DNA from 2 places in the Silvania sp. genome. Region 1 is predicted to be linked to the other one. Evidence: predicted binding sites of a transcription regulator. Region 1 holds the regulator's gene; the other holds the start of a gene.
The links. Region 1 encodes PhoB, which activates phosphate uptake and scavenging genes when phosphate is short. Its sites were predicted from a motif close to CTGTCATAAAACTGNCNNAT; they were not measured.
Positions count from the first base shown of each region.

Region 1 (5,733 bases):
CTGCTGCGCCAGCAGGATTTTTTCTTCGTCAGTAAGTACCTGCAAACCTTGCTGAAGCTGCTGTTGCTGCTCTTCACTGAGCAATACCACCCCAGCCGCCTGTGCCTGGCGCATCTCCAGTTCGCTACGCGCCGCTTTGTGTTTTTCAAATACCATCGCGGAAATCTGACCGTAGATTTCGGTCCCGGTTAGCTCTTCCAGCAGCTCGGCGCGGTCGCTGGCTTTGGCATTGAGGAAGGCGGCAAACTGGCCCTGGGAGAGCAGCATGGAACGGGTAAAACGGCCGTAGTCCAGTCCGGTCAGGGCGGCGGTCTGTTCGAGCTTATCGGTCACTTTATCGGCCAGAATTTTACCGTCTTCGCAGCGTGCCAGCTCTACGCGCGGGGCCTGTAAGTTGCCGTCCGGCTGATTGCGGGCCCGGTTCTGGCTCCAGAAGGCGCGATAGGCGATGCCTTTAACCTCAAATTCGACTTCTGCCAGGCATTCGGCCGTGTCACGGGTCATCAGATCGTTTTGCGTTTGCGATACTTTTTGCAGGCGCGGCGTCTCATGGTACAGCGCCAGACAGATGGCATCGAGAAGGGTGGTTTTCCCCGCGCCGGTCGCGCCGGTAATGGCGAACAGGCCGTTGCTGGCAAAGGGCTCAGCGGTAAAGTCGATTTTCCATTCGCCCTTCAGGGAGTTGAGATTTTTTAGCCGCAGGCTCAGGATTTTCATGCGCGTTCGTCCTCATCATTGAGCGCGTGCAGCGCATGGGTAAATAGCTCGTTGAGGCGGGTGCGTCGTCCGTCGTCGATCTCCTCCTGTGCCAGCCTTCGCTCGAATACCTCTTCGACGTTGAGTTCGCTGAGCGTTTCGCGCTGTGCGCTCAGCAGGATTTTCTCGCGCTGTTCACGGCTGCGGCGCACCAACAGGACGTCGACAGGCAGGTCCTCAGTGATGGTCTGGATTTTCCTCTGCACATCATGTAGATAGCCGTCGGTAGTGATCTCAATGTCCAGCCACACCGGTGGACTTTGTTCACGATCGCGCCACTGCTCCAGCTGGGCGGTGATGGCGGTGAGATCGCCTTTCAGCACCGCCAGCGGCTGAGTGACCGGAACCGGCAGCGTCTCGACGCTGATCAGCTTTCCTGCGTCAAAACTCACCAGATGTACGCTCTTATGCTTGCCCGTTTCGTCGAAGCTGAGCGAGATCGGTGAGCCGCAGTAACGGATGTGCTCGCAGCCGCCAATCATCTGGGCGCGATGGATGTGCCCCAGTGCGATGTAGTCGGCAGGGGGGAAGTTCTGCGCCGGGAAAGCATCCAGCGTGCCAATATAGATGTCACGCACCGCGTCACTTTTACTGGCACCGACGGTAGTGAGATGCCCGGTGGCGATAATGGGCAGCGGCGCGTCACCGCGCAATTCGCAGGCGTCAGTATACTGTTGGGCATAATAGTTGGTGATGGCCTGCAGCAGATGCTGCTGTTTCTCTTGTCCGGAGAGTCCCGCCTGGCTTTGCACCACATCGCGTGGGCGTAAAAAGGGGATGGGGCACAGCACGGCGCCCGGGGTGCCGTCGCGTTTGTTCAGCAGCTGCGGCGCGTGTCCGGCGCTGGCGACCACGGTGGTGTTGAGAAAGGCCAGGATTTCGCGGGATTCATTGAGCGTAGCCACGGAATCATGATTGCCGGCCACAATCACCAGATGGCAGCCGGTTTGTTGGAGGTTGACCACGAAACGGTTATATAGCTCGCGCGCATAGCTCGGTGGCGATCCGGTATCGAAAATATCCCCAGCCACCAGGATGGCATCCACCTGCTGCGACTGCGCTGTCTCAAGCAGCCAGTTGAGGAACGCTTCATGTTCGGCGGCGCGGCTTTTGCTGTAGAAATTTTGTCCCAGATGCCAGTCCGAGGTGTGAAGTATGCGCATAACAGTTCCGTGGCAAAATAAGATGAAGCGGATTATAAGCTTTCATGGCGAGGAAGATAACCGCAGTGTTTTGGCCTGTCATAAAACAACGGCTTGCCGTACTCTACGGTCATCTTTTTCATAAATCTGTCATAAATCTGACGCATAATGACGCCGTATTACAAACGTGTAACCTCAATAAGACAGGGCAAAGTATGGCGAGACGTATTCTGGTCGTAGAAGATGAAGCACCTATTCGTGAAATGGTCTGCTTCGTGCTCGAACAAAATGGCTTTCAACCCGTAGAAGCCGAAGATTACGACAGCGCGGTGAATCAGCTCAACGAACCCTGGCCCGATCTGATCCTGCTTGACTGGATGTTGCCCGGCGGTTCTGGCCTGCAGTTCATCAAGCATATGAAACGTGAAGCATTAACCCGTGATATCCCGGTTGTGATGTTAACGGCGCGCGGTGAAGAGGAAGATCGCGTTCGCGGTCTGGAGACCGGCGCGGATGATTACATCACCAAACCTTTTTCCCCGAAAGAGCTGGTGGCGCGCATCAAAGCCGTCATGCGCCGAATTTCACCGATGGCGGTGGAAGAGGTGATTGAGATGCAGGGGTTGAGCCTCGACCCGACATCCCATCGGGTGATGACCGGTGAAAACCCGCTTGATATGGGGCCGACAGAATTTAAGCTGTTGCACTTCTTTATGACTCACCCTGAACGCGTTTATAGCCGCGAGCAACTGCTGAATAACGTCTGGGGAACCAACGTGTATGTGGAAGACCGCACGGTGGATGTGCATATCCGCCGTTTGCGCAAAGCCCTGGAAACCAGCGGTCACGATCGTATGGTACAGACCGTCCGCGGCACGGGTTATCGCTTCTCAACCCGTTTCTGAACAATGACAGGAGTGTGACGCGTGCTGGAACGTCTGTCATGGAAAAGGTTGTGTTTTGAGCTGCTGTTATGCTGTATTCCGGCCCTGATCCTCGGGGCCATTTTCGGTTATTGGTCCTGGTTCCTGCTGGCCGCAGTGACCGGGCTGCTGGTCTGGCATTTCTGGAATTTACTCCGTCTCTCCTGGTGGCTGTGGGTTGACAGAAGTATGACCCCTCCGCCGGGGAGCGGAAGCTGGGAACCCTTGTTGTATGGTTTGCACCAGATGCAGATGCGTAATAAAAAGCGCCGACGCGAGCTGGGGAGCCTGATCAAACGCTTTCGCAGCGGGGCCGAATCGCTGCCGGATGCGGTGGTCCTCACCACCGAAGAAGGGACGATGTTCTGGTGTAACGGGCTGGCGCAGCAGCTGCTTGGCCTGCGCTGGCCGGATGATAATGGACAGAACATTCTCAACCTGCTGCGTTACCCCGAGTTCACCCAGTATCTGAAAAAACGCGACTTTACCCGCCCGCATAATTTAGTGCTGAATAACGGCCGTCATCTGGAGATCCGCGTGATGCCCTACAGCGACCAGCAGTGGCTGATGGTGGCGCGCGATGTCACCCAGATGCACCAGCTGGAAGGGGCGCGCCGCAACTTCTTTGCTAACGTCAGCCATGAGCTACGCACCCCGCTCACCGTGCTGCAGGGCTATCTGGAGATGATGCAGGAGCAGACGCTGGAAGGGGCACCGCGGGAAAAAGCGCTGCATACCATGCGTGAGCAAACCCAGAGGATGGAAGGGCTGGTGCGCCAGTTACTGACCCTTTCCCGTATTGAAGGGTCACCTACGCTGGCGCTGAATGAAACCATCGATGTGCCGATGATGCTGCGGATGCTGGAGCGTGAGGCGCAAACGTTGAGTCAGCAGCAGCATCAGCTGACCTTCGAGGTGGACAGCACCCTCAACGTGCGCGGCAGTACCGATGAGCTGCGCAGCGCTATCTCGAACCTGGTCTATAACGCCGTGAATCACACCCCGCCCGGGACCCACATCACCGTGCGCTGGCAGCGTGTCCCGACAGGGGCGGAGTTCAGCGTCGAGGATAACGGCCCGGGTATCGGCCCGGAGCATATTCCTCGCCTTACCGAACGGTTTTACCGGGTGGATAAGGCGCGCTCACGCCAGACCGGGGGCAGCGGCCTGGGGCTGGCAATTGTGAAGCATGCCATCAATCATCATGACAGCCGCCTCGATATCACCAGTACGCCGGGTAAGAGCACGCGTTTCAGCTTTGTGCTCCCGGAACGTTTAATTGCCAATAAAACCCCCTGATAGCCCGCGTGTCATCGGAGGTTGCCACAGGCCAGCGTAAGCTGGCCTGTTTACTTTCCAGCCAGGCGAAGCGCGGATAAATTTTATCCGCCTGTTGCTTTTTTGTTCGCATGATTAGCCATGAGTTTTTCTTATACATGGCGGATTATGCCATCCTGAAGTTTCAGGGTGGCATATTATTCTGGTTTTGCGATCCCATATTGCCTTTAAACGTTATAAGCGTTTAAATTGCCCCCCTGATATCGTCGGACAGACTGTATTTGCGTGGTAAATCGAAAAAATATTCCTGACCACGCCGGTAGGGGAGCATTTCCCGCTGAGATTGCACATTTTTTCCGCTGTTTTGTTCCGCAAGGGATAGCGAAAAATTCAACGTTTTCAACACAACACCACAGGCAGTAAGGTTCTATGACCCATCAACTGAAATCGCGCGACATCATCGCGCTGGGCTTTATGACATTTGCGCTGTTCGTTGGCGCAGGCAACATCATCTTCCCGCCGATGGTTGGCTTGCAGGCAGGTGAACACGTCTGGACTGCGGCACTTGGCTTTCTGATCACCGCCGTGGGTCTGCCGGTGCTGACCGTGGTGGCGCTGGCGAAAGTCGGCGGCGGCGTCGACAGCCTGAGCGCGCCGATCGGCAAAGTGGCCGGGGTGATGCTGGCCGTGGTCTGCTATCTGGCGATTGGGCCGCTGTTCGCGACCCCGCGTACCGCCACCGTCTCCTTTGAAGTGGGGATTGCTCCGCTGACCGGTGAAGGCCCGCTGCCGCTGTTTATCTACAGCCTGGTCTACTTCGCTATCGTGATTCTGGTGTCGCTCTATCCGGGCAAACTGCTGGATACCGTGGGCAACTTCCTCGCGCCGCTGAAAATTCTGGCACTGGTGGTGCTGGCCGTAGCAGCCATCATCTGGCCTGCCGGCCCGCTGAGCAGCGCAACCGAAGCCTATCAAAACGCCGCCTTCTCTAACGGTTTTGTGAATGGCTACCTGACCATGGATACGCTGGGCGCGATGGCGTTCGGTATCGTGATTGTGAATGCGGCGCGTTCCCGCGGTGTAACCGAAGCTCGTCTGCTGACGCGCTATACCGTCTGGGCGGGTCTGATGGCGGGTGCCGGTCTGGCGCTGCTCTATCTGGCGCTGTTCCGTCTGGGTTCCGACAGCAGCGTGCTGGTTGACCAGGGCGCTAACGGTGCGGCTATTCTGCATGCCTACGTTCAGCATACCTTTGGCGGTGCGGGCAGCATGATGCTGGCCATCCTGATCTTCCTGGCCTGTCTGGTGACGGCGGTGGGTCTGACCTGCGCCTGTGCTGAGTTCTTTGCGCAGTATGTTCCGCTGTCTTATCGCACGCTGGTATTTATCCTGGGCGGCTTCTCCATGGCGGTGTCGAACCTGGGGCTGAGCCATCTGATTCAGGTGTCGATTCCGGTTCTGACCACCATCTATCCGCCGTGTATCGTGTTGGTCGTGCTGAGCTTTACCCGCGGCTGGTGGAATAATTCCTCGCGAATTATCGCGCCGGCGATGTTTATCAGTCTGCTTTTTGGTATCCTTGACGGCATTAAGGCATCGGCTATCAGCGCTATGCTGCCCGCCTGGACACAGCG
Region 1 is NZ_JBOGBT010000044.1:59,554-65,286, reverse strand. Features, by position in the region: partial or broken gene ACRDD5_RS09560 (AAA family ATPase) at 1-717, opposite strand, end outside; gene sbcD (exonuclease subunit SbcD) at 714-1,919, opposite strand; gene phoB (phosphate response regulator transcription factor PhoB) at 2,114-2,803, shown strand; gene phoR (phosphate regulon sensor histidine kinase PhoR) at 2,825-4,120, shown strand; gene brnQ (branched-chain amino acid transporter carrier protein BrnQ) at 4,529-5,733, shown strand, end outside.

Region 2 (5,733 bases), on a different contig from region 1:
CGCCGCTCCATTTTAGGGCGAAAAATATGTAGAATTTTCAACACCGAAGGGTTCTACTTCTCACTCAAATTACAGTCAGGACGTGTATGTTGAATAATACGATGAGCGTGGTCATTCTTGCCGCAGGCAAAGGCACCCGCATGTATTCCGATCTTCCTAAAGTGCTGCATACCCTGGCAGGGAAAGCGATGGTGCAGCATGTTATTGATGCCGCGAATGAACTTGGCGCCAGCCAGGTCCATCTGGTGTACGGTCACGGTGGCGACCTGCTGAAGCAGACGCTGCGTGACGACAAACTCAACTGGGTCCTGCAGGCTGAACAGCTGGGTACCGGTCACGCCATGCAGCAGGCCTCGCCGTTCTTCTCCGACGATGAAGACATTCTGATGCTCTACGGCGACGTGCCGCTGATCTCCGTTGAGACCCTGGCTCGCCTGCGTGCAGCAAAACCGCAGGGCGGCATTGGGCTGTTGACCGTCAAGCTGGACGATCCAACGGGCTACGGCCGAATCACCCGTGATAACGGCAACGTGACCGGGATTGTCGAGCATAAAGATGCCACCGATGCGCAGCGTGAAATCCAGGAAATTAATACCGGGATCCTGATCGCCAATGGCGCGGACATGAAGCGCTGGCTGGCAAACCTGAACAACAACAATGCGCAGGGTGAATTCTACATCACCGATATTATTGCGATGGCGTATCAGGAAGGCCACGAGATTGCTGCCGTGCATCCGGACCGCTTAAGCGAAGTCGAAGGCGTGAACAACCGTCTGCAGCTGTCCCGTCTGGAGCGCGTTTACCAGTCCGAGCAGGCTGAAAAGCTGCTGCTGGCAGGCGTTATGTTGCGCGATCCGGCACGTTTCGATCTGCGTGGTGTACTCAATCACGGGCGCGATATTGAAATCGATACTAACGTTATTCTTGAAGGTAACGTCACCCTCGGCCACCGCGTGAAGATCGGCGCGGGTTGCGTGATCAAAAACAGCGTGATTGGCGACGATTGCGAGATCAGCGCCTACAGCGTGGTTGAAGATGCAAACCTGGCTGCCGCCTGCACCATTGGGCCGTTTGCTCGCCTGCGTCCTGGCGCGGAGCTGCTGGAAGGCGCGCATGTCGGTAATTTCGTAGAAATGAAAAAAGCGCGTCTGGGTAAGGGCTCGAAAGCGGGTCATCTTACTTACCTGGGCGATGCTGAAATCGGTGACAACGTGAATATCGGCGCCGGTACCATCACCTGTAACTACGATGGTGCTAACAAGTTTAAAACTATCATCGGTAATGACGTGTTTGTCGGTTCCGACAGCCAACTGGTGGCCCCGGTCACCGTGGGCAATGGCGCCACGATTGCCGCAGGTACCACCGTTACGCGCGATGTGGCGGATAACGCGCTGGTCATCAGCCGCGTGCCGCAGGTACAGAAGCCGGGCTGGAAACGCCCGGTGAAAAAGAAGTAACTCATTTATTACCTCTCCCTTTGGGAGAGGTTCCGGGTAGAGGGGATAACATAATCCCCCGCCCAAAGGCAGTATCTAATAAATATAACCCCACTCTCTACAAGGCTCGGGGCGCCCGATAAAACGGGCAAAACAGGTCAGCGACAACACAGGCGTAAAGCCTCTATCTGGAATATAAAACTATGTGTGGAATCGTTGGAGCAGTTGCGCAGCGTGATATTGCTGAAATCCTTCTCGAAGGGTTACGTCGTCTGGAATACCGTGGTTATGACTCTGCCGGTCTGGCAGTGGTCGATGCAGAAGGTCATCTGACCCGCCTGCGTCGCCTCGGTAAAGTGAACATGCTGGCGCAGGCAGCGGAAGACAATCCGCTGCATGGCGGCACAGGTATTGCTCATACTCGCTGGGCAACGCACGGTGAACCTTCAGAAGGCAACGCACACCCGCATGTCTCTGAACACATTGTGGTGGTGCATAACGGCATCATCGAAAACCACGAACCCCTGCGCGCGGAACTGACGGCGCGCGGTTATACCTTCGTTTCTGAAACGGACACTGAAGTGATCGCCCACCTGGTTCACTGGGAACTGGAGCAGGGCGGCACGCTGCGTGAAGCCGTGATGCGTGCGATCCCGCACCTGCGCGGCGCATATGGCACCGTGATCATGGACAGCCGAGACCCGTCCACCCTTCTGGCCGCGCGTTCTGGCAGCCCGATGGTGATCGGTCTGGGGATGGGCGAGAACTTTATCGCCTCCGATCAGCTGGCGCTGCTGCCGGTGACCCGTCGCTTTATCTTCATGGAAGAGGGCGATATCGCCGAAGTGACCCGTCGCGATGTGACCCTGTTTGATAAATCTGGCGAGCAGGTGAAGCGTCAGGATATCGAATCAAGCCTGCAGTACGACGCGGGTGACAAAGGCGCATACCGTCACTACATGCAGAAAGAGATCTACGAGCAGCCGAACGCCATCAAAAATACCCTGACCGGGCGTATCAGCCACGGCGAGGTCGACCTGAGTGAGCTGGGTGCAAACGCCAACGAGATGCTGGCAAACGTAGAGCATATTCAGATTGTTGCCTGCGGCACCTCCTACAACTCCGGTATGGTCTCCCGCTACTGGTTTGAATCGCTGGCAGGCGTGCCGTGCGATGTGGAAATCGCCTCCGAATTCCGCTATCGCAAATCGGCCGTCCGCCGCAACAGCCTGATGATCACCCTGTCCCAGTCCGGTGAAACCGCCGATACTCTGGCGGCGCTGCGTCTGTCTAAAGAGCTGGGCTATCTCGGTTCGCTGGCGATCTGTAACGTGCCGGGTTCGTCTCTGGTGCGTGAATCTGATCTGGCGCTGATGACCAACGCCGGAACCGAAATTGGTGTGGCATCGACCAAAGCCTTTACCACCCAGCTGACAGTATTGCTGATGCTGGTGGCGAAACTGGCACGCCTGAAAGGTCAGGATGCGTCCATCGAGCAGGACATTGTTCACGGTCTGCAGGCGCTGCCGAGCCGTATTGAGCAGATGCTGTCTCAGGACAAACGCATCGAAGCGCTGGCAGAAGATTTCTCTGACAAGCATCACGCCCTGTTCCTCGGTCGTGGCGATCAGTACCCGATCGCGCTGGAAGGCGCGCTGAAGCTCAAAGAGATCTCCTACATCCACGCAGAAGCCTATGCGGCAGGTGAGCTGAAGCACGGCCCGCTGGCGCTGATTGATGCGGATATGCCGGTTATCGTTGTGGCGCCAAACAACGAACTGCTGGAAAAACTGAAATCCAACATTGAAGAAGTGCGCGCACGTGGCGGTCAGCTGTATGTCTTCGCGGACAGCGACGCCGGTTTCACCAGCAACGACAACATGCACATCATTGAGATGCCGCATGTGGAAGAGGTGATTGCGCCAATCTTCTATACCGTTCCGCTGCAGCTGCTGGCGTATCACGTTGCGCTGATCAAGGGCACTGACGTTGACCAGCCGCGTAACCTGGCGAAGTCGGTTACCGTAGAATAATCTCTCCAGACTCCACCTTCGGGTGGAGTTTTTTTATCCCTTCCGTATATGACAATCTGTCATCTTCAGCTATTTTTTCAGTGTCACATAAAGATAATTTTACTGAAAAAAATCCGTCATGTTTAATGCTAACGCGATGATGTTAAACGCTTATTTTGCTGATTTTTTCCTGCAGATTTCTATGTCATAAAACTGTCATAATTCGGACATTTATCTGTCACCTGTTTGTCCTATTTTGCTCATCGTAGCCACTTAAACAATGATTTACGAAATCCTTGCAGGAGACATTATGAAAGTTATGCGTACCACTGTCGCAACTGTTGTCGCCGCGACCTTATCGATGAGCGCTTTCTCTGTATTTGCTGAGGCAAGCCTGACGGGTGCTGGTGCAACCTTCCCTGCGCCGGTGTATGCCAAATGGGCTGATACTTACCAGAAAGAAACAGGTAACAAGGTTAACTACCAGGGTATCGGTTCCTCCGGTGGCGTTAAACAAATTACGGCCAACACCGTTGATTTCGGCGCATCTGACGCTCCTCTGTCTGATGAAAAACTGACGCAGGAAGGCCTGTTCCAGTTCCCGACCGTTATCGGTGGTGTTGTGCTGGCCGTGAATATCCCTGGCCTGAAATCAGGCGAGCTGGTGTTGGACGGCAAAACCCTGGGTGACATTTACCTGGGCAAAATCAAAAAATGGGATGACGAAGCCATCACCAAACTGAACCCTGGCGTGAAGCTGCCTTCGCAGAACATCGCCGTGGTGCGTCGTGCTGACGGCTCCGGTACCTCCTTCGTCTTCACCAGCTACCTGGCGAAAGTGAACGAAGAGTGGAAATCCAAAGTCGGCTCAGGCTCTACCGTTAACTGGCCAACCGGTCTGGGTGGTAAAGGTAACGATGGTATCGCCGCGTTCGTACAGCGTCTGCCTGGCTCAATCGGCTACGTAGAATACGCATACGCCAAGCAGAACAACCTGGCCTACACCAAACTTATCTCTGCAGATGGTAAGCCGGTAAGCCCGACGGAAGAGAGCTTCGCTAACGCCGCTAAAGGCGCTGACTGGAGCAAATCTTTCGCCCAGGATCTGACTAACCAGAAGGGTGACGAGGCATGGCCAATCACCTCTACCACCTTCATCCTGGTGCACAAAGATCAGAAGAAACCTGAGCAGGGTACTGAAGTGCTGAAGTTCTTCGACTGGGCATACAAAAATGGCGGCAAACAGGCTAATGACCTGGACTACGCCAGCCTGCCGGACAGCGTGGTTGAGCAGATTCGTGCTGCATGGAAAACCAACGTTAAAGACAGCAGCGGTAAGGCATTGTATTAATTTAGCATTCTGACGAAAATAGCGGGTAGCGCCTGGCGCACCCGCTAACTTCGTAAACGCGATTAACAGAAGAGTAACTTATGGCTGCAACCAAGCCTGCATTTAACCCTCCGGGTAAAAAAGGTGACATGATTTTCAGCGCGCTGGTAAAACTGGCTGCGCTGATTGTGCTATTGCTGCTGGGCGGCATTATCGTGTCCTTGATTTTCTCCTCCTGGCCGAGCATCCAGAAATTTGGTTTCTCCTTCCTGTGGACCAAGGAATGGGATGCCCCGAACGATATCTACGGTGCACTGGTGCCGATTTACGGCACGCTGGTAACCTCGTTTATCGCCCTGCTGATTGCCGTGCCGGTCAGCTTTGGTATCGCCCTGTTCCTGACTGAACTGGCACCGAACTGGCTGAAGCGTCCGCTGGGCATCGCCATCGAACTGCTGGCGGCCATCCCGAGTATCGTTTACGGCATGTGGGGCCTGTTTATCTTTGCGCCACTGTTTGCAACTTACTTCCAGGAGCCGGTAGGCAACGTCCTGTCGAATATTCCGTTTGTGGGCGCGCTCTTTTCCGGTCCGGCATTCGGTATCGGGATCCTGGCTGCAGGTGTGATCCTGGCCATCATGATTATTCCCTACATTGCGGCGGTAATGCGCGATGTCTTCGAACAAACTCCGGTGATGATGAAAGAGTCGGCCTACGGTATCGGCTGCACCACCTGGGAGGTTATCTGGCGTATCGTCCTGCCGTTTACCCGCAACGGGGTGATTGGCGGCGTGATGCTGGGTCTGGGCCGCGCGCTGGGCGAAACCATGGCGGTCACCTTTATCATCGGTAACACCTACCAGCTCGACAGTGCCTCCCTCTACATGCCGGGTAATAGCATCACCTCGGCGCTGGCTAACGAATTCGCCGAAGCGGAATCGGGCCTGCACGTTGC
Region 2 is NZ_JBOGBT010000027.1:20,861-26,593, reverse strand. Features, by position in the region: gene glmU (bifunctional UDP-N-acetylglucosamine diphosphorylase/glucosamine-1-phosphate N-acetyltransferase GlmU) at 87-1,457, shown strand; gene glmS (glutamine--fructose-6-phosphate transaminase (isomerizing)) at 1,640-3,469, shown strand; gene pstS (phosphate ABC transporter substrate-binding protein PstS) at 3,759-4,799, shown strand; gene pstC (phosphate ABC transporter permease PstC) at 4,880-5,733, shown strand, end outside.
Region 2: the regulator PhoB is predicted to act here: its motif matches at 3,651-3,670, upstream of pstS (phosphate ABC transporter substrate-binding protein PstS).